DNA from 2 places in the Nocardia sp. NPDC004604 genome. Region 1 is predicted to be linked to the other one. Evidence: riboswitches for the same ligand, from Rfam matches in the RefSeq annotation. Region 1 holds a riboswitch; the other holds the start of a gene.
The links. A riboswitch is a leader RNA that binds a small molecule or an ion and turns the genes downstream of it on or off. The one in region 1 is predicted to bind thiamine pyrophosphate.

Region 1 (14,436 bases):
GACGTGGTGCAGGTAGTGGGTGTACACGTCGTGGGTGCGCCACGACACGATGTGGGTGTGATCGCGGTCGGCGAACCGGCGGATTCCGTGGAAGTCGCCATTGGATCCGGACAGCGCGAGCGGCACCGTGGTCGGCTCGGTCGGCTGCTGCGCCCTGGCCTTCTCGAAGTAGTGCCGGATGGCCGAACCCGCGGTGCCGGTGAGCCAGTGGATCGCGATATTGGTCAGCACGAAGTCATCGTCCAGATCCGGGCCCAGCAGTTGGCTGTTCCAGCCGACCAGGCCGGTCGGCGAATCCATCAGCGCGTGCGCCAGCGTCTGCGGCTGCTGCGACTGCAGGATATTGAAGCCCATCTTGTTCTTGACGAACCAATCCAGCGTCGCCAGTGACTGCTGCTCGTCCTCGGTCAGATCGACCAGTTCCGACGGATCACCCGACGGAAACGAGTACACCTGCGAAACCTGAATGGCGACAACACTGTCCGGCGCGACTCGACCGAGTTCGGGCGAGATCTGCGCGCCGCCGTCATTGCCGACCGCACCGTACTCGGTGTACCCGAGCCGCCGCATGAGTTCGGCCCAAGCCTTGGCGATGCGCTGATCGTTCCAGCCGGATTCGGTTGTCGGACCGGAGAATCCGTAGCCCGGCACCGATGGGATCACCAGATCGAATCCGGCCGCGGTCAACGGCTCGATGACGCCGAGGAATTCGACGAAGGTACCCGGCCAGCCGTGGGTCAGGATCAGCGGAAAGCTGTTGTCCCGCTGGGACTCGATGTGCAGGAAGTGGATGTTCTGCCCGTCGATCTCGGTGCTGAACTGCGGGTACGCATTGAGCTTCGCCTCGACCTCGCGCCAGTCGAATCCGTCGCGCCAGTAGTTCACCAGATGCCGCACGCGCTCGACGCTCACCCCGTAGGTGTCATCCGACCCGGGGATCTGATCCGCCCAACGGGTGCGGGCCAGCCGGTCCTGCAGGTCGTCCAGCTCGGCCTGGTCGATGTTGATGGTGAAGGGGGTGATGGCGGTCATCTCTACTCCTTGTGAAACGGAATGCTTCGTTCTGTTTGAACGTAACAGAACGGATCATTCCGTTTCAAGTGCTAAGCTGAACCCATGCCGAAAACATCCGACGCCCCAGCTCAGAAGGGTCTGCCGGGTCGCAAGGCCCAGGCCGCCCGCAATGACGGACTCATCCTGGAGGCCGCCCGCGCGGTCTTCCTGGCCGATGTCAACGCGCCGATCGCCGCCGTCGCCGAACGCGCGAGCGTCGGGATCAGCGCCCTCTATCGCCGCTATCCGAGCAAGGAGGTGCTGCTGCGCACCCTTTGCCATGAGGGCCTGCGCCGCTACAACGCGGAAGCCGATGCCGCACTGGAGGATTCGGATGGCTGGCGCGGTTTGGTCGGATTCCTGGAACGAGTGGTCGACGCCGACGTGCACTCGCTGGCCGTGCATCTGGCGGGCACCTTCACCCCGGAGGACTCGATGCTTCCGGACATCACGCATTCGGGTGAGGTCACCGAGGAACTGGTGCGGCGAGCGCACGCCTCCGGTCGGCTGCGCGCGGATGTCAATGCCAACGATCTCGGTCTCATCCTGGAATCGTGTGCGGCCATCGCCATGCCGGATCAGATCCGAACCGCGCAGCTGCGCAGGCGGGTGCTGGCCATGCTGATCGCGGGTCTTTCGGGAAAGGGCGAGCTGCCGGGTCCGGCGCCGCAGCCGGGTGAATTCGCCTGGCGCTGGCAGCCGCGCGCGTAGCGCCGATGAATTCGGCCGCGGCGAGCCGTCTGCACTGTTACGAATGGCCCTGTCCGCCGTAGCGAAGGGAATGTGCAATGAACTGGACGCTCGAGGTAGTCATCGTGCCGGTATCCGATATCGACCGGGCCAAGGACTTCTACTCGAACAAACTAGGTTTCGTTCTCGACCACGACACCGCGGTCGGCGACGATATGCGCATCGTCCAGCTGACCCCGCTCGGCTCCGGCTGCTCCATCGTGATCGGCAAGGGCGCGGTCCCGAAGATGGAACCGGGCTCGATACAGGGCCTGCAGCTCGTCGTCCCCGATATCCACAAGGCCCACGCCGAATTGGTCGAACGCGGTGTCGAGGTCAGCGATGTCCAGGTCCTCGGCACGAACCCGACCCCGATGCCCGACCCGCTCGACAATGTCGGCTTCTGCTTCTTCAGCGATCCGGACGGCAACGGCTGGGCGGTTCAGCAGATCTCGACCCGCCCCTGATGCGTTCGGCCCCTTGCCATTTCACGCCCTGTCCGACTCGTGCCGAGACATCAGACTCGCCTGTTGTCGGTGGATGTCGTTGGCGCGGTGGGGGGCAGTGTCAGGGGTTGGATCGCGCGGCCATCGACCCATGCGGTCCAGCCGTTATTGCAGGCGATATGTGCCCAGTCCCCGGCGCGTTCGAGGATCTGGAGTTCGACGCCGGGATCAATGCTGGTGATGGGTCCGAATCTCGGATCCGGCGAAGCCCACGCGGCCATTCCGCCCTCGGGTACCCGGTGGGTGGGGTACCAGGGTGCTGCGGCGGGGGCCGCGAGGGGTTCGACGGCGCGGCCGTCGACCCAGCCGGTCCAGCCGTTGTTGCAGGCGATATGTGCCCAGTCGCCGGCGCGTTCGAGGATCTGGAGTTCGACGCCGGGATCGATGTGGGCGACGGGTGGTTGGGACGGGTCGGGTGTGGCCCAGGCGGACATGCCGTTATCGGGCACCTGGTGGGTCGGATACCACGCCGCTGCGCCACCGCGCTCGACCACCGGTACGGCCTCCGTTGGGGCGGAGGCCGCGTCGAATGCCGCTGTGCCACCGGCGAACGTGACCACGGCAGGATCGAGCACGTCGTGCACCAGACGCAGTGCGACTTCCGCTGTGGTCTCGAACAATTCCACGCGCGGGTTTCGCGCCGCCAGCTCGCTCCAGAACGCGAACCGCGTCGTGAACGTCGATCGGAACACCGTGAAATGGGCGAGTGCGGTCCGTTCCGCTGCGGCACCGGTGAACACGGCAATGCTCCCCGTCGTCAATAGCTGACCGAACGTCCGCGCCACCGCGGTCCCGGCATGGGTGAATCGGTAGCTGCCGAGCGCCTCCAGTCGGACCAGGCCCAGCAGGGCCAGCCTGGCCAGCCCCTCGGTCATCCGACCGGCCGCGGCCGCGAGTGACACCGGTGCGGCCCCCTGGGCGGCGGGCAGGGCCCAACGGGTGTCGCCGCTGGCGAGCCCCTTGGCGAGTTGCTCCTCCAGTTCGAGCGCCCGCAGTTCGGGCGGTCCGGGTGTGACCTTTCGACCCAGGACCCCGGCCAGGCGGGCCTCTTGCGCCGTGTCGGTGGCGGCGAGCAGGGCGGCGAACGCGATGAGATCGAGGTCGATGGGGGGCGATGAGGCTCCGGGGCCGTAGGAGGTGAGATCGAGCAGTTCGTCCACCAGCACGGTGGCCTGGGCGAGCGTGGGCACGACGGCGAAATCGAAGCCGTCATTGCCGGTCCCGGCCTGCATGACGAAGGTGTCGTTTTCGTCCCCGTGCAGCAGCAGCGCCGACTTCCAGTTGGCCTGTCCGGCGCGGTTGGCGGTGATGACGACGGTGCGGGCGGGATCTGCGGCGATTCGCAACGCTCGCATCGTCGGTCCGATGAGTCGGCCGTCATCTTCGAGCAGTCCGGTGTCCTGCAGCGCCGCCGCTGGGTCGGTCGGCGGGGTCTGCATCGGCAGCGTGGAGCGCGGCCCCGGCTGCACCTCAGCGATGGACAGGGCCGCGGCGAGTTGGTCCGGGTTCAGTCGGAAACGCATCGGGTTCAACTCCTTCCCGCGTCCGGGGCCCTGCGCGCTGGCCTCCAGAACCAGATTCGGAAAGGTCCCGGCGCGTATGCCCAGGCCGGCAGCGGCGCGACCGGAAGCAGCCCGAGCAGGGCACATAAACCAGCAAGACCCGGACCGGAAACCATTGCGCGAGTGGTGTCGGTCGCCGGGCCCGGTGTCCGCGGTGCGCGGTTTGCTGCCGGGTGTCCAGTCATCAGAGTTCTTGGGTCGACCGAATCACATTTATGGTTTCACATGCGGCGATTGCTCAGCAACAGGTCGACCGGTGGTCTCTACCTGCGAAGTTTGTGCCGTGCGGCCGCAGTCTCAGCTGCCGCGCAATCCCACTCGACGGCGTGCGCCGAGCATCTCGCAGGCCGCGAACTTCGGCCCGCGCGGACGCTAGCGCGGTCCGAGGAACAGAGTTTGGGTGCTGCGGCCGAGTGGGCCCTTTTCATCGAACAGTGCCGACTCCGCCAGGCCGATGCCGTGTGGTTGCGGATAGGTGACGGCGTCCAGGCAGACCCATTCGCCGACCGGCTGCCGGTGCAGGGTGACCGTGAGATCGGTATTGATGAACAGGTATCGGGACCAGTCCAGCACCGAGCTGACGCCATTGCCCGAATCCGCCGCCGCGAGTGTGCGTTCCAGTGGACTGGGGATGGTTCCGGCGACGATCGGATACCGCAGCCGGATCCAGCAGATCGCCGGGCCGGGTTCGGCGAATGAGCCGGTGACGAAGCGGTAGTCGATGCCGGTGTGGAAGCCGACCGGCTGATCCGAGGGAAACGGGGACGGCGCACCCTGATCGGGGCCGGGGCGCGCACCGGTCGGCAGAATCTGTTCGGGCAGTTCGAGTTCCGGCTCGGCGAGTTTGAAGCGCCAGGCATTTGCCCGCAGCACCGGCCCGCGATCGGTGGACAGGGTCGCCTCGATCAGTTCGACGCTGCGGCCGGGGCGGGCCACCCGCGCCGCCACCGTCAGCGGCTCCAGCGGAATCGGGCCGAGAATCTCCACCGCGACCCGCCCGACCTGGAATCCGGCCCGCGGCTCACAGCGCTCGATCGCATACCCGAGCAGCGCGGAGGGCGGTCCGGCGTGCTGGGCGTCCGGTGACCACGGACCGCGGGTGAGCTCGGTCGAGACGAACCGATTCGGATTCGTCGGATCCGGTGTGTAGAAAGCGTCGGCCACGTCGTTGTCCCATCAAAGCTGCCCGGCGAATTGTTCGTCCGGTTAACGATTCTGCTACGACGCTACTCCCGGGTAACCGGCTGGGCGTCACTACGCCCGGCCGAAGGCGAGGGCGACATTGTGGCCGCCGAAGCCGAAGGAGTTATTGAGGGCGAAGTCGATGCGCTGCTCGCGGGGCGCGCCCGCGACGATATCGAGGTCGATCTCCAGATCGCGATTGTCGAGATTCAGTGTGGGCGGGACGATCTGGTCGCGCAGCGTCAGCATGGTGAGGATGGATTCGAGCGCCCCGACCGCGCCGATCGAATGGCCGAGTGCGGATTTGGGTGCGTAGACCGATGCCTCGGGTGTGACGGCGGTGATGGCATTGGCCTCCGACGCATCGCCGATCGATGTCGAGGTGGCATGCGCATTGACGTGCTGAATATCCGAAACCTGAAGTCCGGCAGTGCTTATCGCCTTGCGCATGGCACGGGCCGCACCGATGCCGTCCGGCTCCGAGGCGACGATGTGGTAGGCGTCGGAGGTAATCCCCGCGCCGAGTACGCGCCCATGGATCCGCGCGCCGCGCGCCCGCGCATGCCGCTCGGATTCCAGCACCAGCAATGCTCCGGCCTCGCCGAAGACGAAGCCGTCCCGATCCCGATCGAACGGCCGCGACGCCCGCTCCGGTTCGTCATTGCGGGTGCTCATCGCACGCATCATCGCGAAACTCGCGATCGGCACCGCATCGATATGACCCTCGACGCCGCCCGCGACCACGACATCGGCCTCGCCGGTGCTGATCAGCCGCCACGCGTGCGCGATCGCCTCCGAACCGGACGAACAGGCCGAGACCGGCGCGAAGACCCCGGCCTTTGCGCCGATCTCGAGGCCGACCGTGGCGGCCGGGCCGTTCGGCATCACCATCGGCACCGACATCGGCGACACCTTGCGATAGCCGCCGTCGCGCATCGAGTCGACGGCATTGATCAGCGCATCGCCACCGCCGAGGCCGGTGCCGATGACCACCGCGAGCCGTTCGCCCTCGACCTCGGGTGTGCCTGCATTGCGCCACACCTGGCGGCCGAGCACCAGGGCCATCTGCTCGACATAGGAGTGGCGTCGCTGTTCGACGCGGGTGAGTTCGGCGCCCGGATGCGAGGTCAACTTGCCGCCGATGCGGACCGGCAGATCATATTCGGCGACGAAATCGTCGGTGAGTCTGCCGATACCACTGCGTCCGGCGAGCAGGCCGGACCAGGTCGCGTCGATGTCATCGGCAATCGATGTGGTCGCGGCGACCGCAGTGACCACGACCGACGGCCGAGTTTCTGAAGCGATTGTTACAGTCACGATGTCATGGATACCTGTACCAATCGCTACAGTCAACTCATGGCCCGCCCCCTCGACCACGCGAAACGCGCCGATCTGCTGGCTGGTGTCGTCGAATACATCGCCGAACACGGCCTCGGCGATCTGTCGCTGCGCCCGCTCGCCGCCGAACTCGGCACCAGCTCCCGCATGCTGATCCACTACTTCAAAACCAAGGAGGAGCTGCTGGTCCAGGCGCTCACTACGCAGCGCCCGGATATCCCCGCCATCTTCGCCGATGTCACCGATGCGGCGGCGCTGCGCGAGCGGCTCGGCGCATTCTGCTCGGTGAATATCGCGGGGGAGGCCACGACGAGTGTGCGCGTGCTGCTGCAAGTACTGGGCGCGGCGTGTGCGCCGGGGAGCCCCTATGGCGAATACGCGAATGCCGCGATCGCGACCTTCATCGGCACACTCACCGATGCGCTGTGCCGGATCGATACCACCATTGACGATCCGGAAGCCGTTGCCACGCTATTGATTTCGGGTCTACGCGGCATTATTCAGGATCGGCTGATCACCGGTGACGTCGAACGCACCGACCGGGCCGCGCGCCTGCTGATCGACCAGATCATCCGCTAGGCAACGCATTTCGAGATGGCCATATACCAGCGAAACCCTGTGTCGAGCGCACATCCGATGTGCGTTCGACACAGGGTTTCGATGAGGAGCGTCAGGCAAGGGCGATGGCGGCGCAGAGTGCGCCGACGGCGATGAACTGAAGGGCGACCCGGCCGTTGATGACGCTGTTCCACTTATCCTGCAGCGCACGCGCATTCGATGGGATGATGCCGGATTTCGCGGCGGCCGTCTGCTGGGTGTTCACCGGCTTCGCGACCCGAACATAGATCCCGAGCCAGGTCACCAGCGCGATGACGGCAATACCCGCCGCGATCGCCGCCGAGACGTGACCGCCGATGGCCGCGAGCAGCGTTGCCGCGACGGCGGTCACCACACCGCCGATGCCGACGATCGGCATCCGGCGATCGCCGTAGTAGTGGCCCCAGCCAGCCGAGGTGGTCACGGTCCGGTCGTCCAGCTTGTCGTACACCGAACGCGTGATCAGCGCGAAGCAGGCGTCGGTGCCGTAGACGACGGCGTTCGCGAGGACCGAGGCGATGGCGATGACCTGAATGGCGGTGGTGATCATGATGGCTTCCGTTCTTGGTTTTAGCGTTGATAGAGAATCTAGCAGCGCTAGATCTGTGCGTCAACCGATTGCTGCCGATGCGTGGATTTCCCTCTGCCGCTACCCCTGATCGCCTCAGTGGCTTTCCGTTAGCTGAGATGCGACGAATGCTGGCTGGATGCCGATGGATCAGCGGAGCGCACGATGTCTGTGGGATTGCTGCCGCAAGTGCGGAGGTGCAGAGCCTTGACTCGGAGCGTGTCGGTGTGGAGTCGGAATATGCGGAGCCGGTCCGCCCTATCTGGTCCGCGGCGGCTGGGGCGGGCCGGCCATCGGTTCGATCGTCGGCGGTTCTGCGGTCGAGCGCTCCGGCTGGGCGCCGTCAACTCGCCTCGCCCGACCTACTGCTCGATGTCGGTCGTTCCGTAACGGCGTATCGCCGCGCGACACGCGTTCGATGTGGCACCGGCTGCTACGCCATGCCTTTCGGCGGGCATTGTCGCGAACTGAATGTGCTTGCGATGTGGTTGGTGCCCAACGGATTTCGGGTCACCGGAAGTCACTGACCTGCGGCGTCCGTGCCCCAGCCGTGTTCGAGCAGGTCGAACAGCTCCCGGAGCGCGCGCGGCGGATCCTCCCGTGTACTGGCGACTTTGGAGCTTTCCAGGGCGAAGTGGGCCAATCCCGCGGCGGCGAGATCGCCATCCGGTTTGCCGGTCGCCTCGGCGATCGCGGCCGCCAGCGCGGACTCGTGCCGCAGCAGCATTTGGTGTGCGTATTCGCGCAGTGCTGGCGTCGAGTCGATGAGGCGATGGAAGGCGACGATGCCGGGATCATCGCTGCGCGCGGTGCGACTGCGCATCAGATAGTCGCGCAGCGCGTGCATGACCGGTTGTCCCGAGGGGCGATCGCGGACGGCCGCGACCAGATCGGCCTCGACATCTGCGTCCAGGTCGAAGACCAACGATTCCTTGCTGGGGAAATGTTTGAACAGCGTGCTCAGTGATACGTCTGCCGCCTCGGCGACCTCCCGGACGCCGACATTGTCATAGCCGCGTTCGGTGAACAGCTGCATCGCGGCGTCGGCCAGGGCCTGGCGCGTCTGGGCCTTCTTGCGCTCACGGCGTCCGGTCGTCGCGGTCATATTGCCGACCCTACTCGATTTGGCTATCTGCACCAAAGTCGGAGCAGTTGTACTTTTGTAGCGGCTATGCTTTTCTGGATCGGTCGGCTCGGGATTGCCGATGACAAGTCCGAAGGAGGTGAGCGGTCATGTCCGCAGAAATGACCGAAATGAGAACCGCGCCAACGCGATCGATCCGATTGGTGCTGGCCGGGGTGCTGCTGGCGATGTTGCTGGCAATGCTGGACAACGCGATCGTCGGCACCGCGATGCCGACGATCGTGCGTGAATTGGGCGGACTGTCCCAGGTTGCCTGGGTGGTGACCGCGTACACCCTGCTATCGGCGATCTCGACGCCGGTATGGGCGAAGCTCGGCGACCTCTACAGCCGAAAGACCGTATTCCTCAGCGCTATCGGCGTATTCCTGATCGGTTCGGTGCTGGCGGGTGCATCGTGGTCGATGTCGGCGCTGATCGGATTCCGCGCACTGCAGGGGCTCGGCGCGGGCGGTATCGCCGTCACCGCGTTCGCCGTCATCGGCGCGCTGGTCCCGCCGCGCGAACGCGGGAAGTACCAGGGCATGACCGCCACCACGATGGCCATCGGCACCATCGGCGGACCGCTGCTCGGCGGTGTTATCACCGACGGACTCGACTGGCGGTGGGCCTTCTACATCAATATCCCGCTGGGCCTGGTGGCCTTCGCCTGGTCGTGGTGGCGGCTCGAGCTTCCGGTCGCGCGCAGGAAGGTGACCATCGACTACACGGGCATCTGCACGCTCGCCGTCGCGATCGCCGCGCTGGTGCTGATCGCGACCTGGGGCGGTGTCGACTATGCCTGGCTCTCGGCCCGGATCATCGGACTCGCCGTGCTCGCGGTGGCCGCTCTTGCCGCATTCCTCGTCATCGAGCGCCGGGCCGCCGATCCGGTGATTCCGCTGGAGATCTTCCGTGCCCGCAATCTGACCCTGGCCGCGCTGACGGCTCTGGTCGGTGGCGTGATCATGTTCGGATCGGTGCTGTATCTGCCGCTGTTCCAGCAGACGGTGCAGGGTGCCTCGGCGGCCAACTCCGGATTGCTGCTGCTGCCGATGATGATCCCCTTGCTCATCGTGTCCCAGATCGTCGGCAAGCGGATGACCGCCACCGGAAAGTACAAGATCTTCTTCATTCTCGGCGGGGTGTTCCTCACCGCGGGTGCCGTACTGCTGGCCACCGTCGATGCCGAAACCGGGCGGCTGGCAACGGGATTCGCGATGGCGCTGATGGGAGCCGGACTCGGCTTCTCGATGCAGCTGTCCACCGCCATCGCGCAGAACAGCGTGGAGATATCGTATATCGGCGCGGCATCCGGCGCGGTCACCCTGTTCCGCACCCTCGGCGGATCAATCGGTGTCGCGGCCTTCGGATCCCTGTTCACCAGGGCACTTCAGGGGCATGCGCCCGCCGACGGTCCCGGATATCTGGCCGCCTTTGCCTCCGGCGTCGGGAATGTCTTCCTGGCCGCCTCGGTGATCTGTGCGCTCGGCTTCGTGATCTCCTGGTTCATCGAGGAAGTTCCGCTGCGCGGCAAGGCTGTTGAACCGGCTGCGCAAGGCGGGCCGGCACCGGTTGCGTCGGAGAAGCAGACCGCGGTCTGATGCGGTGCGACGCCCGCTCGATCACACCGGGATCGGGCGGGTGTTGTGCCTGTGGGGCTGCGGTGTGGGTGTTGTGCCTGTGGGCCTGCGGTGTCGGCGTAGTGCCCATCGGCCGCGGTGGCGCGTGTGCCGCGGTGGCGCGTGTCGCGGCGCGATCCCGGTTGAATCCACTGTGGCCGGGCCCCCACGCGTACCGGTGCCCGGTGTCAATCCGCGACGGCGTCCGGGTGGGTGTGCTCGAACAGTCGACGCAGCATGTCCGACAACATGATTCGTTCCTCCCGGCTGAGCGGTGCGAGGATTTCCTCGCGCACTTGCCCGGCCTCCTTGTCCAGCGCCCGCAGTGCCGTCCGGCCGGACCTGGTGATCCGCACCGACATTCTGCGGCGATCGGCGGGATCGCGGGTGCGTTCGACGTGACCGGCGCTGGCCAATTCATCGACGATCTTCGCCACATCGCTGGGATGGATATCGAGCCGGATCCCCAGATCGCGCTGCACATGCGGGCCGAAATCAGCCAGCGCGGCGAGTACGGCCATATGCCACAACCGAAGTCCGCGCGCCGCGAGCCGCTCGGCGAATCGGCCGCGCGCGACCTTGCCGACACGTGACAGCAGGTAGGTGTCGAGCCCGAGCAGGCTCGGCGGCAGGGCCCGCGCGAATTCCATGCGACAAATTATAGGGCCGGTCCTACGATAGGTGGGCACCTACTAAATAGGAGATATCGTGGACGCCCTGTACCCGAGACTGCTCGTCACCCGCTTCGCCGAATGCTTCGAGTTCTACCGCGCCGTCCTCCCGGAGCTGGTCGGCGCGAAGCTGATCAAGGGCACCGCCGCGGGCCCGTACGCGAACTGGGATGTGGACGACCAGGCAGTCCTGGTGCTCTTCGACCGCGCTGCCATGGCCCAGGTCGCTGGCACCACCGATCTGCCGGTCACCCCGGCGCCCGCGCAGGACGCGGTGATGTTCGTGTGCCGAGTGGCCGATGTCGACGCCGGTGTCGCGCTGTGTCTGCGCAACGGCGCGACGCTGGTCGCCGGGGCGGTGGATCGTCCGGAGTGGGGGCCGAATCTGCGGACCGCGCATCTGCGCGATCCGGAAGGCGCACTTATCGAACTCCAGTCCTACTGAGAATCAGCTGATCTGCCAGGAGCCGACCTCGCGGTATCCGGAGTTGTAGATGGCCGAACCGTCGCCCTCGATCAGCTGGTAGTGCTTTACGTTGCCGCCCCAGTAGCGCAGGATGCGACCGAGCTCATCGGCGAGATCGGCAGGTGCTCGGACGCCCTCGGGCAGGACATCCAGATCTACCTCCAGGGTGAATTTCACCTTGTCGAATCTACCGGCGCGCCCTCGCCCGTCCCGCGCTTCGCTGTATGTTCCTCCGATCGCCGGGCGGGATGCGGACGTGGAAAGGTATCGTCGGGCGGGAAAATTTCACACCCAACGGGGGCTCGCACCAGCGGGCTGAGAGGACGGCTAGCCCAATTCGGGCGTTCAGGGCCGTCGACCGTATGAACCTGACCAGGTAATGCTGGCGTAGGGAGGAAATCAAATGGGCACAACTGCGTCCGCGGGTCGCTCCGCAGGCTCCGCTCCTGTCGACTCCGTGACCACCGGTCCGATCGAAGGCAGCGTCAAGCACTACCAGCAGGTCGATGACCTGCGCATTCCGGTGCGTCGGATCAATCTGACCAATGGCGAGCACTTCGACGTCTATGACACCTCGGGCCCGTACACCGACGAGGCGGCGACCATCGACCTGGACGCGGGGCTGCCCAAGCTGCGCGACGGCTGGGCCGAGCCCGAGGTCGACGGTCCGCCGACCCAGCTGGCCTGGGCACGTCAGGGCATCATCACCCCCGAGATGCGTTTTATCGCCGCGCGCGAGGGCGTGCGCGCCGAGCTCGTGCGCGACGAGGTCGCCGCCGGCCGCGCCGTCATCCCGGCCAACCACAAGCATCCGGAGCTGGAGCCGACCATTATCGGCAAGAAGTTCCTGGTGAAGATCAATGCCAATATCGGCAACTCGGCCGTCTCCTCCTCGATCGCGGAGGAGGTCGAGAAGATGGTGTGGGCCACCCGCTGGGGCGCGGACACCATTATGGATCTGTCCACCGGCAAGAACATCCACGAGACCCGCGAGTGGATTCTGCGCAACTCCCCGGTCCCGGTCGGCACCGTGCCGATCTATCAGGCGCTGGAGAAGGTGAACGGCGATCCGACCGCACTCACCTGGGAGATCTACCGCGACACCGTGATCGAGCAGTGCGAGCAGGGCGTCGACTATATGACCGTGCACGCCGGTGTGCTGCTGCGCTATGTGCCGCTGACCGCCAAGCGGGTCACCGGCATCGTCTCGCGCGGCGGATCCATCATGGCCGCATGGTGTTTGGCGCACCACCAGGAATCGTTCCTGTACACCAACTTCGCCGAACTCTGCGAGATCCTGGCGCGCTACGACGTGACCTTCTCCCTCGGTGACGGCCTGCGTCCCGGCTCCATCGCCGACGCCAATGACGAGGCGCAGTTCGCCGAGCTGCGCACCCTCGGCGAGCTGACCAAGATCGCGAAATCCCATGGCGTGCAGGTGATGATCGAGGGTCCGGGGCACGTGCCGATGCACAAGATCGTGGAGAACGTGCGGCTGGAAGAGGAGTTGTGCGAGGAGGCGCCGTTCTACACCCTCGGCCCGCTCGCCACCGATATTGCGCCCGCCTACGACCACATCACCTCGGCCATCGGTGCCGCGATCATCGCCCAGGCCGGTACCGCGATGCTCTGCTATGTCACCCCCAAGGAGCATCTGGGTCTGCCCAACCGGGACGATGTCAAGGTCGGCGTGATCACCTACAAGATCGCCGCCCACGCCGCCGACCTCGCCAAGGGCCACCCGCACGCCCAGGACCGGGACAACGAGTTGTCCAAGGCGCGCTTCGAATTCCGCTGGCGCGACCAATTCGCGCTGTCGCTGGACCCGGATACCGCCCGCGAGTACCACGACGAAACCCTGCCCGCCGAACCCGCCAAGACCGCCCACTTCTGCTCCATGTGCGGACCGAAGTTCTGCTCCATGCGCATTTCCGCGGACGTCCGGGAATACGCCGCGCGCCAGGGACTTTCGGAAACCGAAGCGATCGAGGCGGGGATGGCGGAGAAGTCCGCCGAGTTCGCCGACCACGGCGCCCAGGTGTACCTGCCCGTGGTCTCGTAGTTTCGTCCGCGGCGGTGACCTTGCCGCACTTATGGACGTGAGCGGGCCCGATCCGAACGTGCGGATCGGGCCCGACTTATTCGCTCACGCGGAGTTTGTCAGCGGTCGGTGCGAAGATGCCGGTTGAATCCAGGCCGAACAGGTCGCCGACAGATTGGAGCCGTGATGGGCAAGGAGTTCCAGGTGACGTACGACTGCGCCGATCCCGGTGCGCAGGCGACGTTCTGGGCGGAGGCGTTGGGCTATCACCTGCAACCGCCGCCCGCGGGCTTTCCGGATTGGACGACCGCGTTGACTGCCTGGGGCGTACCGCCGGAGCATCACAACGACCGGTCGGCCATCCTCGATCCCGATGGCTCGGGGCCGCGGCTGTTCTTCCAGAAGGTGCCCGAACCGAAGACCGCGAAGAACCGTGTACACCTGGATATCCGCGCCGCGCCCGGACTGACCGGCGACGAACGGATGACCGCGTTGGAAGCCGAGGCAACCCGACTCGTCGCGATCGGTGCAACGCGACTCAGCCGTACCGAGCCGGGCGGCTTGGACGCTGGTCACATCGTGCTCACCGACCCGGAGGGCAATGAGTTCTGCCTGGACTGAAAGTCGATGCCGGCGTCCGAGTCGACGCAGCCACCCGTCCACCGCATCACTCCGCAAACCTACGCAGTCCCTCACCCCGCCACCTCGGTACTTTGCCGCATAACCATTGGCTACCTCGTAGGCCGTACCGTGTGCGAGGTCGCCACGAGCTATGCGCCACTCGACCTGCCCTCGTGGCACCCGACAATGCACGCGTGGGATCGCGTTATGGTGCGGTGCGGGCATGCCAGATGCGACCGCGGACCTCGCCGAGGCCGATGCGATGCGAATTCGGACCCGGGGCCGAGGCGGTGATGACCACCTCGTCGCCATCCTCGAGGAAGGTGCGGTGCAGGCCGTTCACCGTGAGGGGTTCGGCTC
Region 2 (14,436 bases), on a different contig from region 1:
GGCTGCCGCCGAAGACGACGATCGCGGCGACGGTGATCGCGCTGGTCACCTCGCAGATCCTCGCGCACGGCACCACCAGGCCGCTGCGGGAGATGACGGCCGCGGCAAAACGGATGGCGCACGGCGACTACACCCGCCGGGTGCGCGCCAGTTCCCGCGACGAGGTCGGACAGTTGGCGGTGGCCTTCAATCAGATGGCTGCCGATCTGGCCGCCGCGGACCAACAGCGCCGCGACCTGATCGCCAATGTTTCACATGAACTGCGCACCCCGATCGCCGCGCTGAATGCGTTGCTGGAGAACATGGTCGACGGTGTCTCCACTCCCGATGACAAAACCCTGCGTACCGCACTCGCACAAACCGAACGGCTCGGCCTGCTCGTCTCCGAACTGCTCGACCTGTCCACCATCGAATCCGGTGCCCGAGCACTGGATCGCGAACAACTCAGCGTCACACCGCTTTTGGCCGAGGTCGTCGCCGAGGCCGAGGTGATGGCGGCGGCGCTCGGGCGCGGTGTGCGCTTCCGCACCGACGTGCAACCGAGCACCGCAAGCGTTTTCGCAGACCGTGCACGTTTGCATCAGGTGCTGCTCAACCTGCTCGATAACGCCGCCCGCCACGGCCCCGCCGGTGGCGAGGTCCGCATCGACGCCCGATCCGACCGCGGCAATCTCGTCATCGACGTCCAGGACCAAGGCCCCGGCATACCTATCGCCGAGCGCGCCACCATATTCGACCGCTTCACCCGCGGCGGCCGCACCGACGGCGGCGGCACCGGCCTGGGCCTGGCCATCTCCCGCTGGATAGTCGACCTGCACGGCGGCACCATCGCCGTCGCCGACCCCGGCTCCCGTATCCGCGTGGTCCTCCCGGCTCGCTGACCCGACCACCAACTCACCCACCCACCCACCCACACTCGCCGCGACCCGGACCACCATCCGGGCTGATCCCACATACCTTTAGGAGGGGACATCCGTGTCAGATCAACCCACCCCGAGTGATTCACCGCAACCGGATTCGATCACGGCATCGCCGAATGAGCCGAGCGCTCATGCCGAGTCGGCAACTGTCGCGTCCGATGCTGCCGGACCCGATCGTATTGGACCTGACGCTCCCGCACCTGGTGCGGTCGCATCCGATGGTGTCGGACCCGATGCTGCTGCACCTGATGCTGTCGCACCTGGCACTGTCGATGCGTTGACCAATACGGCTGAACCGGCGCCATCGGCTCAGGTATCGCCGAACGAGCCCGTTGCCGAAGCGCATTCGGCCGCAGCAGATCCCGCACCACCGTCGAAGCCCACAGCGGACGCGGCGACAAGCGAAACCGAGTCGATCAGGGGTGCGGAGCCGGGGCAACCTCGTCGGGTGACGCGCCGATACAGAAGGCGCAGTGCCGAAGCAGATCCGTCGACCCCGGCCGACCAGAGCACGCCGTCTTCGAAGTCGACGGCATCACCGATCGGGCACGATCTGCGGACCTCGGCTGAGCCCGAGGGCGATTCGGTGCCGGCCGCGCACGCATCCGTCGAGGGGTCGGCTGCGTCGTCTACCGAGCGGATACCGGATACATCCGGTGCAAAGCCGGAGGCGGTGGCACGAACGGAATCGGATGCGCCCGAGGTCGTGCCGCAAACTCCGGACTCGTCGTCGAGCGCGCCCGCGGGCACTTCGCCGAACGCGGTGGGTGCTTCTTCGAGCGCATCGGTTTCGACCGTGGCTGAATCGGCCTGGTCGGTGAGTGCGTCGCCAAGTGTGCCGAATCCGTGGGAGGCCGTGTCGGCCTGGTCGGTGGGTGCGCCACCCAGTGCGTTGCATCCGTCGCCGAGTGCGTCGCGACCGCTGGCGCCGATGCCACCCATGCGGCCGTTTCCACCCGGATCCCGATCTGATATGCCAACCCCTTGGGTGGCGCCGGTGTCGCGATTGCGGCGCATCGCCTGCCCGCCGGGTGTACTACCCGCCGCGGGAATCGCCGGACTCGCGGGCGCAGCGCTGATTCCACTGGATCGCCCTGGAATCGGTTGGCTACTGGCCGGTTCGGTCGCCGCAACCGCGGTATTCACGGTGGATCGCCGCGCACGCCGGGCTGCCGCAGCGCGCGATACTGCCGGGGCAACCGCGCCGATACCGGATCCGTTGGCACCGGCGGAGCCATCATCTACCGCTTTCTCGGCGACTGTCAGCGGTCGGGTTCGGCCGGAAGGTGTCGATGCGGCGGCGGATTGGGCCGATCCGAGTGCTCGATGGTCGAGCGCTGCTGGTGATGGCGGTGAACTGCGGTCCGAAGGTATTGGTGCGGAGTCGGATCAGGGTGATGCAAGTCCTGCGCAGGTGGCTGGGGCCGGCGGTGGCACCCCGCGGACAGCGGATTTGTCCGACTCGGGCGAATTGTCGTTGCTTGCTGCTGACGGGGCGGAGGGAGATACCGGGCGGTCGGCCTCGGCGGTGACCGGGAGTCGTCGATCTGACGGTGTCGATGGGGGAGTGGATCGGGCTGAAGCAAAGGCTGGAGTGGGATTTGGTGTGCTCCAGGGGAATTGGGGGCGGGTTTGGTGGGTGGCGTTGGCGTTGGTATTGCTAGGGGTGGGGGCTGTTCGGGGTGCAGGGTGGTTGTTCGCGTTGTGCGTGGTGGGGGCGGGGGTGGCCGGGTCGTTGGCGGTTGTCGGGCGGCGGTCGGTGCATGGGGCCTGGTATGACGTGATCGCGGTGCCGATCGAGTCGATTTCGGGCATTCCCTGGGTGTATTCGGCGTTCGGCCGGATCGGTGACGGTACGGCACGGCGGTCGTGGCGGGCCGGGATGTCGGTGGCGGTGACGCTGGCGTTGTTGGCAGTTTTCGTGCCTCTGCTGGGTGGTGCCGATGCGACTTTTGCGAAGCTGCTCTCGGCGGTGACACCCCAGGTCGACGCGGAATCGGTGATGCGGTGGATTTTCACGTTCGTCGCAGTCGGGTTCGGCAGCATCGGGGCGATGTATTTGCTGGCGGGTCCGCGTGCCGCGGCGACAGGGGAATCGAGGGGCGGCAGCCTGCGGCGGTTGGAGTGGGCGTTGCCGGTCGGCGCGCTGACGGTGCTGTTCGCGGTCTTCGTCATCGTCCAATTCGTCGCGTTGTTCGGTGGCGACGCCTATGTGCAGCGCACCACGAACTTGACCTACGCCGAATACGCACGCAGCGGATTCTGGCAGCTCTCGATCGTCACCGTGCTCACGCTGGCCGTCATCGCCCTGGTCTTGCGTTGGGCCGCACGGGACTGCGCTGCGGATCGGGCCTGGCTGCGGATCCTGCTCTGCGCGATCAGCGTGCTGTCACTGATCATCGTCGCCTCCGCGCTCGGCCGCATGTGGACCTACCAGCAGGCCTACGGTTTCACCGTCATGCGATTGCTGGTCGAGGTCTGCGAACTTTGGCTGGGCCTGGTCTACCTGCTGATGATCGCGGCCGCGCTCCGACTGAACGGCACCTGGGTGCCGCGCGCCGCCATCGGCACGGCCATGGCGACCCTGTTCGTCCTGTCCATCCTCAATCCGGAAGGCATTGTCGCGGAGCGGAATATCGATCGCTGGCAGCACGGAAAGAACCTCGACACGGCCTATCTGAGGGGGCTCTCACCCGATATCGTCCCGGCCGTCGAGCGACTTCCCGAACCGCAGCGCAGTGAAGTGCTCGGCGCGATCCGCCGTCGCCTCGAAGAAGATACGTGGCAGGGATGGAACCTGTCCCGCGCGAACGCCCGTTAGGTCGTGCTCATTGCGCGTCCCAGTCGTGCGCGAGACCGGAATGTCGCGTTGCGGCGGACGAATCACCCGGATTCGGCGCCCATCCTGCCCTGATCCTGCACGCTCGGTTCGGCTTCACCCCGGCCGAAGTGGTCGCCCCGGGCCCGGAAGGCGGTCCACGCCGAGCCTTTCGGCGAATGGTTCCACTTGGGCGATAGCGGATCTATGGTCACCGAGTATGGCGAGCCAAGACGTCGAGGGTCGCCCGTGCCTAATTGAGCGCGCGATGGACGGCGTCGGTCGGATCGGCGGCGAGTTGTGCTGCCGCTATGGGGTTTCCGGCGGCATCGTGGAGTTGCCAGCCACCGAGAGAGACGACGGGGATGCCATCGCGGTGGCGCGCGAAGGCGAGTTCGGAGAGGGTGCCCCAGGAGCCGCCGATCACGATGACGGCGTCGGCGGAGTGGATGAGGATGGCATTGCGGGCCTCGCCCATATTTGTGTAGAGGATGGCGGATAGGCCGGGGCAGGCGGCGGAGCGGTCGGTGTCGGGGCGGATACCGATGACGAGACCGCCCGCGCGGGCGGCACCCGCGGCCACCGCGGCCATGACGCCGGTGCCGCCGCCGCAGAGCACGGTGGCACCGGCGGTCGCGAGCAGTCGCCCGACCTCCTTGGCCCATCCGGCCTCGGTGTCGGTGCAGTCACGTGGTCCGCATACCGCGACCTGTAGGGGTGTGTGACCAGCCATGGCGTCGACGATAGTTGCGAGTGATCTGGTTCGGCGGGCACGCGCGCCGCGCATGAAGAAGTCAGTGCGCGCGCTCGGTGAGCAGCGTATCGAGTCGGGTCGCGAAGTCTTCGGCGGCGGAGTTGTATCCGACGTGGTCGCCCGCGAATTCCAGGATGTCGAGTCCGAGGCTTTCGCTGAGCACGGCGTTGGGCAGGGCGGGGAAGGTGTCCTTGGAGTCGTGACCGACGGCGAGGACCAGCTTGTCCGCCGCGGCGCGCAGCGCGTCGAGATCCGGTGTGTAGCGGATGTACTGACGCATTTCGTGCTCCATCCAGAACATCATGTTCTGCTGGATGCGCTCGGCCATCGCCGCGACCTCGGGGCTGGGTTCCTCGGTCGGGTCGTTTTGCGGCCGGTGCAGCCCGACACCCACTGCGAAGTGGGTCAATGCGGCGAGGTACCCCTCCGACTTGCTGATGCGATAGACCTCTTCGAAGAAGGCGAGCCACTTGTCGGCATCGGGGAGCACGGTGGCCAGCGGCGGTTCGTGTGCGATGAGGGTATGCACGAGTTCGGGATGGGCGGTGAGCAGTTCGAGTGCGACGATGGCGCCGGAACTGCTGCCGAGTACCGCGGCGGGCTGGTCGCCGAGGTGGGTGAGCAGGGCCGCGGCATCGGCGCCGTCGAGTTCGACGCGATGGTCGATCGCACCGTCCTCGGGACTGCGGGAGAAGCCGCGCCGATCGTAGGAGACCACGGTGTAGCGGTCGGCGAGTTGTTCGGCGATCTGGCCGAAGGTTCCGGCGTCGCCGTTGCCGCCGGGGATGAGCAGCAGCAGGGGACCGGTGCCGCGGATCTCGTAGTGGAGTGTGGCGCCGGGGACGGTGAGGGTGTGATCGGTAGGGACGTCCATGGGAAAGGCTCCTGGTAGGAAGGACAGTTGCCGCAGCGCTTCCCGGATGACGGGCAGTGCCGCGGTGGGCGGGTCGGTATCGACCCAACGGTCGATACCGACCTGCAGTGCCGTCGCCATGGCGCCGGCCATGATCCGCGGGAACATATCGGAATGCGGGTCGCGGCCGGTGCGTTCGGCAATGGCCGTCGCGATGGCCTCTTGGATGACGGCTTGCGCCTTGAGATATTCGCCCTGCAGTGCGGGCTCGGTGGTGATCAGCCGAATGCCGCGGATCCAGGCCGGATCGGGCAGTTCGTCATCGCGGAATTCGGCGAGTACCGCGTGAATGACGGCGGGCCACAGCGATTCGGCCGCCGGACGATCGTGCAGTCCGTCCGCGATCCGCCGTGCCCGATCCACCGCCACCGAACAGACGGCCTCGTATTTACTGGCGAAGTAGTTGTTGAATGTGCGTGGCGAGACGCCCGCCGCCGCCGCGATGTCCTCGACCAGCACATTGTCGAGCCCGTGCGCGACCGCCAGCCGCAGCGCCGCGAACCCCAGCGCCTCTCGAGTCGCCAGCTTCTTGCGTTCGCGCAACCCGAGTACGAATGCCACACCATTCACGATACGCAAACTTGCGGGGCACGCAAGATTGCGTGATCGGAAAGTTTTGCGTCGCAACGAGATCAACGACGCGTCAACCGCCATCGCATGAGATCAGCAGAGCCGCAATGGGCCCCAGCGAATTCGGCGTTGCTAGGCGGATTTACGCAATACCGCAAGCCGTCCGAGCAACCAGGCGACCACCACCGCGGCCAGGAACGACAACAGCGACGCACTCATCCACGCCTGCTTGGTGAAGTGCACCTTCTCCTGCACGTCCACCCAGAAGTGCGTCCACACGCCTGCGTCACCCGGGTTGATCAGCTGGTACACCGAAAGTCCCACCAGCCATGCGAAAACCATGCCCCAGCGCGAGGGGGCGTTCGCCTCGGTATTCCACTGTCCCTTCGCGCGCAGGAAGAAGTCCGCGACCAGGACCCCGAGCAGTGGCACGAACACCGATCCGATCAGACCCAGGAAACCGAAGTAGTTCGCCATATTCAGCCGCAGCGCCAACAGTGTGATCAGGACGCCGAGACCGATCGACAGCACGCGCCGATCGACCCGTGGCGCGAGGTTCTGGATCGAGACGGCCGTGGAGTACACATTCGCGAACGACTGGTCGGCCTCACGAAAGACGAAGATGAAGAAGAACACCGCGCCGAGGCTCACATTCAGGAACGGCGAGTACACCCCGCCGTCGCTGGAGGCGAGTGCCAGCGCGAACAGTCCCAATACATACGCGACGATCTGGGTGACCGCATACGCCCCACTGGCCGCGCCGAATGCTGCACCGGTGCTGCGGGAATGCCGGGTGTAGTCGGCGGCGACCGGGACCCAGGAGATGGACACGGCCAGCGCCGCGTCGGTGGCGATCCAGAACAGGTTCCAGTCGACGCCGAACGGCCCGTCGCCGGTGGGACCCGGGTTGGTGGTGAGGTCGGGCAGGCCGGCCCGCACGAACTGGATGTAGAACCAGATCAGCGCGATCACCACACCGGCGGTCACGAATCGGCGCAGCATCCGCACCGAGCCAAGGGGCCAGATCGTCAATACGGTCGTCAGCACTCCCGCGGCGACCACGTAAACCCAGTGCGGCCCACCGTGGAACAACTCCTCGGCCGCATCGCCGATGACGATCAGCTCGAAGGTGCCCCATCCGATCAGCTGGGCGATATTGAGCACCGTCGGCAGATAGCTGAGCTTGGCGCCGAACAGTCCGCGCAGCAACATCATTGCGGGTTTGCCGGTTTTCGCGCCCGGCACCGCGGCCAGGCCGAGCATGAGTCCGCCGACGACAGTTCCGATGATCATCGCGAGAATGCCTGCGGCGATGGAGATCTGGGCCGCGCCATCGGTATTCGGCGCGAGCACGGTGTAGGCGCCGGAGAAGGCGATCAGGCTGACGCCGAGGTTCGCCCAGAATGCGCTCTGATCCCAGAACGAGAGCACCTTCGGTGCGGGCTGGTCCAGGGTCAGCGGAGCTTCGCGCCGCTCGGATCGATCAAGGGTGGATGCAGACATCCCGGTACCGCTCTCCCTACGCCGGAATTACCCGGACAGGTTCATGCGGTCGGCGAAGCGTGGGGTCCGCCCTCTCAGCCCGGCCGTGCCCGAGCTCCCGCGCTGGGGTTTGTTCGGGCGAAATGTTACACCTGCCCGCGGCTGCGCCCGGCTCGGCCTTCGGACATTCCAGACAGGTTCCGCGGTCCGCCCACGAAAGCTGCGGAGAGCGTCCATACTGTCGCTACCGATCTGGTTATCGCCCGGTTATCTGCTGCTCATCGCCCGCCGACCCTGGAGTGAGACGCGCCATGATCCTGATCGCTGTGCATGAGACCGTACTGGCCCAAATCGACAATCCGACGCCGGAGGCCCCGCCCAACTCGGACAAGATTCTCCAGATGGTCCGCTACCTGACCTGGCTGGTGATGCTATCGGGCGTCTGCGGCATCACCTACGCGGGCGGGCGGTTCGCGTGGGAGAAGTGGAGCAATAACACCCTGGAGTCGCCGAAGATGCTCGCCGGAGCGATGCTCGGCGGCGTCATCGCATCCAGTGCGGGCACCATTATGAATACCCTGGTCGGCTGAAACCCGCTGCCGCGCTTGCTGGTTGCGCGAGGTCCGGGGTACGGGTGACGGTTGCTTTCGCGATGTGCGCGAAGGCGACCGCATCGTGGACCGCGGCGCCGCCCGGGTCATTGTTGAAGTAGACGAAGACGTCTTCGCGGTCCGACCAGGTGTCGGCCAGGCGGCGCGCCCAACTCGTGAGTGCTGTGCGGCCGTAGCGCGGTGGCGGTGTCGCGCGTCCGGAGTGCAGTCGCAGATAGCCCCAGTCCGTTGTGCGCCACAGCGGAGTGACCGGGCGGGAATCGGCGTCGGCCCAGCACAGCGCGGCACCGCATTCGGCAAGTACGGCACGGACTTCCGGAATCCACCAGGACTCGTGTCGGGGTTCGACGGTGACCCGCGTGTCGGTTGGAAAACAGCGCAGACAGGTGTCGAGCAGTGCCGGATCGGCGCGCAGCGTCGGTGGGAGTTGCAGCAGCACCGGGCCCAGCTTCGCGCCCAGTCCGGATGCGTGCTCCAACAGCCGCGCGACGGGTTCCTCGGGTTCGCGCAGCCGCTTGATATGGGTGAGAAAGCGACTGGCCTTGACCGCGAAACAGAATCCGGGCGGTGTCCGGTCCTGCCATGACGCGAAGGTTTCGGTGCTCGGCAGTCGATAGAAGACGCTGTTGCTCTCGACGGTCGCGAATCCCGCGGCGTAGAACTCCAGCCACAGCCGCTGCGGCAGTTCCGCCGGATACAGGACGCCGCGCCAGTCGTGGTACTGCCAACCCGAGGTGCCGACGAGCAGGGGCATATCTCCATCGAAGCACGCGCATCCCTTTCCCGGGACGGCTATATCAACTACGCTATGTAGTAGAAGATATCGGGAGGGTGCGATGCGGGCACAGTCGGTAGTCGAGCGTCGAATTGCGTTGGTGCAGTGGAGTTTTCTGCAGTGGGCTGTCTTCGTGCTCGGTGCGGTGCATATCGCGTGGGCGATCGCGGGGTGGATCGCCGAACCCAGTTTCGAACTCGGTGAACACGCTCCGGCGACACCGGTGCTCGGCATGGACTACAACGGCTGGCACGCGGTGGCCGGGCTATTGCTGTTCGGGCCCGCGCTGATAGCCGCGACCCGCAAATCGTGGTCGGCCTGGTACTGCGTGATCGCCGGGTCGGGTGGCGGAATTGCGGTCGGAGTGTGGGCGCTGTTCTCGCACCGTGTGCTGGTCTTCAGCTTCCCGAGCCATGTGACGGACGCGATCGAGCACCTGGTGACCGGCGCGACGCTATTGGCGCTGGTCGCCGTTCAGGCCATCCGCGACGGTGGACTGCGCCCGGTCTTCGGCATGTCTCAGTCTCAGTAACAGCCTTCGAGGGTTGCGGCGGCGAGGGTGTCGATGACATCGATGACATCGTTGTGCGCGTGCAGCGCGGCGCGTTGGCGGCGGGCACCGTTGCCGCGCGCCACGACCGCCTCGACGGTATCGGCGACGAAGTCCAGGTCGCCGGACTGCTCGAGTGCCGGGCTGACATAGTCGATCAACCGAGCGAGCAGTGTGCGGTTCGGAAAGGGACGCCCGGTCAGGGTGTCGAGGCCAGCGCCGTCCAGGCCGGACCGGGCGGCCTTCCAATACGCGGCGCGCAAGAGTTCTGCGGATACCCGCGGCGGGGGCCGCCGGTCCTGCTGTGCCATCACGACCCCGGCGCGAATCAGCGTGGCCAATAGCGCCGTCTCCTCGACGGTCGCCGGCACATCGCTGACGCGCACCTCGACGGTAGGAAATGTCGCCGAGGGCCGAACGTCCCAGTACACCATCGCGGTATCGAGAATGCTGCCGCTGGCCAGCATCATCTCGACCATATCGTCGTAGTCCGCGATGGAGTCGAAAAAGGGTGGGGGACCGGCGCTGGGCCAGCGTCGCCACATAATGCTGCGCCAACTGGCGTATCCGGTATCGGTGGCGCGGTAGATCGGGGAATTGGCCGTCAGTGCCAGCAATACCGGCAGCCAGGGTCGCAGATAATTCCCGACCTGCACGGCGGTTTCTCGATTCGGCACCCCGACATGTACATGGCAGCCGCATAATCCCTGCTCATGTGCGAGCATGCCGAAATTGCGCTCGATGCGCTGGTAGCGGGGGGTGTCGGTGACCGGAAAAGCGTCCGGCACGGCGGGCGGCACCGCGACGGCGAGCAGGCGCGCACCATGCTTTTCCGCGCAACCCGCGACAGCTGTGCGCAGTCGACGCAATTCATCGAGCAATTCCGAGGTCTGGGTGTGCACCGCGGTATTGGTTTCGACCTGACAGCGCGTCAGCTCCAACTGCAGATCGATCCCGATCTCGGCCGCGGCCGTCGCAACTTCGACATTGCGCGGGCTGGGGGCGCCACTGATCGGCTCCGCCAGCAGGAACTCCTCCTCCACGCCAACAGTCGGCGAGGCCGCGTCCATTCCTGGAGTTTACTGCGCGCGGTGTGCGCGTCGATCGCGATGGCCAGCGTCGATGAATTTCCGATATCCGGATCGTCCTACCGATATGGACGCAACCAATCTCGCAGACCTGTACGAGTTGCCGCCGCTCGACTGGGCCGATATTCGAAAACGGCTCGACGTCGGAATCGAACAAGGCCCTGGCAGCAATGGCCCGGACCGGCACACCTGCTGGCTGACCACGATCAACCCCGACGGCAGCCCGCATGTGACCGCTGTCGGCGCGCTGTGGGTCGAGGGCACCTTCTGGTTCGTGACCGGCGCACGCACGCGCAAGGGCCGCAATTTGGCCCGCGATCCGCGCTGTTCGGTGAGCGTATCGACCCGTGAGTTCGACCTGGTGCTCGATGGCACCGCAACCCAGGTCACCGACACCACGCTGGTCGCCGATATGGCGCAGCGCTATGTCGGTGCGGGTTGGCCCGCCCGCGTGGACGACACCGGCCGAGCGCTCACCGCCGCCTACAGTGCCCCTTCTGCGGGCCCGCCGCCGTGGCACGTCTACCGCGTGACCGCGCGCACCGCGACCGCCCTGTCGACGGTGGAGCCGGGCGGTGCGACCCGCTGGCGGTTCTGAGTCTCGTCCCTGCCGTCGCGGTCCTCGGGGTATAGCTCCCGCCGAGATCGCTCGCGAGGTCGTGATCGCGGCGTCGACTATTACCCGCGGGGTAATCGTTTCTGAGCCGTGCGGTTCGTAGGATCGGCAGGGTGAGTACGCAGACAGCCGGTGACCTGTTGCGCCACTGGCGGCTCGAGCGCAGGCTCAGCCAACTGGAATTAGCGGGGCGCGCCGAAACCTCCGCGCGCCATCTGAGTTTCATCGAAACGGGTCGCGCGAATCCGAGCCGCACCATGGTCGTGCACCTGTGCGAGCAGTTGGAAATCCCGTTGCGCGAACGCAACCGGCTGCTGCTCGCGGCCGGTTACGCTCCGGCCTACGCCGAACCCGACCTGGATACCCCTGCGATGGATGCGGTGCGCGGCGCGATGCGCCAGATCCTCGCCGGACATGAACCCTATCCGGCGCTGGCCATCGACCAGGGCTGGAACATGATCGACGCCAATGCCGGTGTCGCACTGCTGTTGGCGGGTATCGATTCGAAGCTGCTCACCGCACCGGTGAACGCGCTGCGCCTGAGCCTGCATCCCGACGGTATGGCCAGCCGCATCATCAACCTCGCCGAATGGCGCGGCCACATTTTCGAGCGCCTGGCCCGCCAAATCGAGGTCACCGGCGCGCCGGAACTGATCGAGCTCCGTGACGAACTGCGCCGATATCCGGGCGGCGAAGTAGATCTCGCGCTGCCCGAACCCGACCAAGCGGTGGTGCCGCTGCGCCTGCGTCACGAGGATCACGAACTGTCGTTCATCAGCGTCACCACCGTTTTCGGCACCCCGATGAACGTCACCGTCGCTGAACTGGCGGTCGAATCGTTCTTCCCCGCCGACGAGGAAACCAAGAAGCGCCTCACCGCGGCATCCCGATGATCCGGCGCGCCGATCGAATCGTGGGAACGCATGGGATGCAGTCACATACGATCCCAGGTGCTGGTGAAGTCGAAGACCATTCCGACGTATCCGAAAACTACGGCGCGGGACTGGGAGTCGCTCGGGCGGTACGGGCGCAGGCGCCTTGGCGCGAACGAGGTCCGGTGGAACTGATTCCCGGTGCGTAACACGACGCATCGGAACCGGGAGTTCGGGCGGGGAACGAGTTGAGAGCAGGCCAGGTGTGCAGGTGAAGCAGTCGGCGCGGCTCGCGGAGTTGCTCGGCGTCCCGGTGCGCGCGGTGACCGATGTGGGGTCGAGTCATTCGTGGACGCTGCATCGGGCCGCACTCGCCGATGGCCGGGAAGTCTTCGTCAAGGCCGCGCTCGATCGGGCGCAGGTGTTCCGGGCGGAGGCGGCGGGGCTGCGGTGGCTCGCAGTCGGGGTGCCCGAACTGGTGCCCGAAGTGCTCGCGGTCGACGACCGGATGCTGGTGCTGCCGTGGCTGTCCCGAGCCGCCCCGACGACGGCCGTCGCGGAACGTTTCGGCCGCGATCTCGCTGCGCTGCACGCGAATTCGCCGGGATCGTTCGGCGCGCCCTGGACAGGTTGGATCGCCGACCTGCCGCTGGACAACACCCGATTCGACGGCGCATGGGCACGCTGGTACGCCGACCGTCGCCTCGCCCCGTACCTTCCGCGCGTCGCCGCCGACCTCGGCCGCGATGGCATCCGCCTGCTGGAGCGCGTCATCGACGAGATCGAAACCCTGGCGGGCCCGAGCGAACCGCCCAGCCGCATCCACGGTGACCTGTGGTCCGGCAACCTGCTGTGGACCACCGACCGCGCACTGCTCATCGACCCCGCCGCCCACGGCGGTCACCGCGAAACCGATCTCGCGATGCTCGCCCTGTTCGGTGCACCGCATCTGGACCGAATCCGCGGCGCCTACCACGAAACCCACCCGCTGGCCGACGGCTGGCGCGCCCGCATCCCCCTGCATCAACTGCACCCGCTGCTGGTGCACGTCGTGCTCTTCGGCGGCGGCTACCGAAGCCAGACGCTCGCCGCAGCCGCCGCAGCGCTTGCGGCATAGCGCCGTATCAGCTCGTTTTCGCGATGACCTTCTCCGCGAACCGCGACAGGTGCGCGATCTTGGTGTCCAGCGATTCGGTATCGGGTTCGGTCGTATACGGATAGCGGAAGCCCACGATCACATCGGTGACACCCTTGTCCTCCAACCGTTTCACGCCGTCCACGGTGAATCCGTCCAGCGAGATGACGTGCACCTCGAAGTCCTTGCGGGTGCCGTATTCGGCGCGCAGGGTTTCGAGTTTTGCGAGCAGCCGGTCCAATTCGGCCGGGTCACCGCCCGCGTGCATCCAGCCATCGCCGCGCTGGGCCGCGCGCCGCAAGGCCGGGCCGCTGTGTCCGCCGATGAGGATCGGGATCGGCTCGGTGGGCACCGGGCTGATCTTGATGGGCGGCAGATCGTAGTACTTCCCATGGAATTCGAAGTAGCCGCCCGCGGTGAGACCGCGCACGATATCGATGCATTCGTCCATGCGTGCGCCGCGATGTTCGAACGGCACACCCATGATCTCGAAATCATCCGGCCACGGGCTGATACCGACGCCGAAACCGAACCGGTTGCCGCTCAACGCCGCGATCGAGGCGGCCTGTTTGGCCACCAGCACCGGCGGACGGATGGGCAGCTTCACCACGAACGGGGTCAGGCGCAGTGTCGTGGTGGCCGCCGCAATGGCCGCCGACAGCACGAATGCCTCGATGAACGGCTTGTCCTCCAAGAACTCCCGACTGCCGTCGGGGGTATACGGGTAGGTCGCGTCGGATTCCTTCGGATAGGCCACGCTGTCGGCAATCGTCATCGACGTATATCCGGCCGCCTCCGCGGCCTGTGCCAGCGGCACATAGTAGGTCGGATCCGTCATTGTCTCGGCATAGGTGAATCGCATGTCAATTGCCTTCCATCCCGGTACTTTCGGCGCGGTGCGCCCTGTTCGGTGCCGCCCCCGATATGCCAGCCGCATGCGCACCGGCGCGGCGCCCGAAGTAGGACCCCTCGCCGAGACACGTCCCGCTGGCATAGCCGGAACTGTCCTGTGCCAGATTCGAGGCGCAGGCGCCCGCCGCGTACAGCCCGGAGACCACCGACCCGTCGGCGCGCAGCACCGCACCGTCGACGGAGGTACACACTCCGCCGAGAGTGAATCCGACGTAGGTGGCCCGGCCCGGCGTGAGATCGAAGGCACCCCACGGGCCTTCGGTCAACGGGGTCAGCCAGTCGGGATGCTTGCCGAATTCGGGATCACGTCCTTCGGCCGCCGCGGTGTTGTACGCGGTCGTCGCCGACGCCCCGCCCGCTGTGCCGCTGCGCTCCAGCAGCAGTACCCGCGCGCCCGCTTCGGCCGCGCTGATCGCCGCG

Region 2: it holds a riboswitch for thiamine pyrophosphate, as region 1 does, so the genes downstream of both, ABZW16_RS22320 (cytosine permease) here and thiC (phosphomethylpyrimidine synthase ThiC) in region 1, are expected to answer to the same signal.

The regions. Positions count from the first base shown of each region.
Region 1 covers NZ_JBEXLC010000029.1:14,426-28,861, forward strand. Annotated here, with positions in the region: gene ABZW16_RS13400 (epoxide hydrolase family protein) at 1-1,032, opposite strand, end outside; gene ABZW16_RS13405 (TetR/AcrR family transcriptional regulator) at 1,117-1,764, shown strand; gene ABZW16_RS13410 (VOC family protein) at 1,842-2,249, shown strand; gene ABZW16_RS13415 (SH3 domain-containing protein) at 2,300-3,811, opposite strand; gene ABZW16_RS13420 (thioesterase family protein) at 4,223-5,014, opposite strand; gene ABZW16_RS13425 (KasA/KasB family beta-ketoacyl-ACP synthase) at 5,105-6,349, opposite strand; gene ABZW16_RS13430 (TetR/AcrR family transcriptional regulator) at 6,389-6,949, shown strand; gene ABZW16_RS13435 (DUF1772 domain-containing protein) at 7,041-7,517, opposite strand; gene ABZW16_RS13440 (helix-turn-helix domain-containing protein) at 8,056-8,640, opposite strand; gene ABZW16_RS13445 (MDR family MFS transporter) at 8,769-10,259, shown strand; gene ABZW16_RS13450 (MarR family transcriptional regulator) at 10,466-10,927, opposite strand; gene ABZW16_RS13455 (VOC family protein) at 10,986-11,393, shown strand; gene ABZW16_RS13460 (hypothetical protein) at 11,397-11,591, opposite strand; TPP riboswitch at 11,699-11,825, shown strand; gene thiC (phosphomethylpyrimidine synthase ThiC) at 11,818-13,476, shown strand; gene ABZW16_RS13470 (VOC family protein) at 13,642-14,076, shown strand; gene fahA (fumarylacetoacetase) at 14,282-14,436, opposite strand, start outside.
Region 2 covers NZ_JBEXLC010000061.1:22,651-37,086, reverse strand. Annotated here, with positions in the region: gene ABZW16_RS22350 (ATP-binding protein) at 1-881, shown strand, start outside; gene ABZW16_RS22345 (hypothetical protein) at 1,052-1,201, shown strand; gene ABZW16_RS22340 (hypothetical protein) at 1,230-1,862, opposite strand; gene ABZW16_RS22335 (DUF4173 domain-containing protein) at 1,852-3,741, shown strand; gene ABZW16_RS22330 (LOG family protein) at 3,992-4,471, opposite strand; gene ABZW16_RS22325 (alpha/beta fold hydrolase) at 4,533-5,966, opposite strand; gene ABZW16_RS22320 (cytosine permease) at 6,108-7,478, opposite strand; TPP riboswitch at 7,473-7,589, opposite strand; gene ABZW16_RS22315 (hypothetical protein) at 7,769-8,047, shown strand; gene ABZW16_RS22310 (DUF72 domain-containing protein) at 8,025-8,822, opposite strand; gene ABZW16_RS22305 (DUF4383 domain-containing protein) at 8,905-9,375, shown strand; gene ABZW16_RS22300 (glutamate--cysteine ligase) at 9,369-10,463, opposite strand; gene ABZW16_RS22295 (pyridoxamine 5'-phosphate oxidase family protein) at 10,549-11,079, shown strand; gene ABZW16_RS22290 (helix-turn-helix transcriptional regulator) at 11,211-11,990, shown strand; gene ABZW16_RS22285 (fructosamine kinase family protein) at 12,241-13,086, shown strand; gene ABZW16_RS22280 (TIGR03619 family F420-dependent LLM class oxidoreductase) at 13,094-13,966, opposite strand; partial or broken gene ABZW16_RS22275 (FAD-dependent oxidoreductase) at 13,968-14,436, opposite strand, start outside.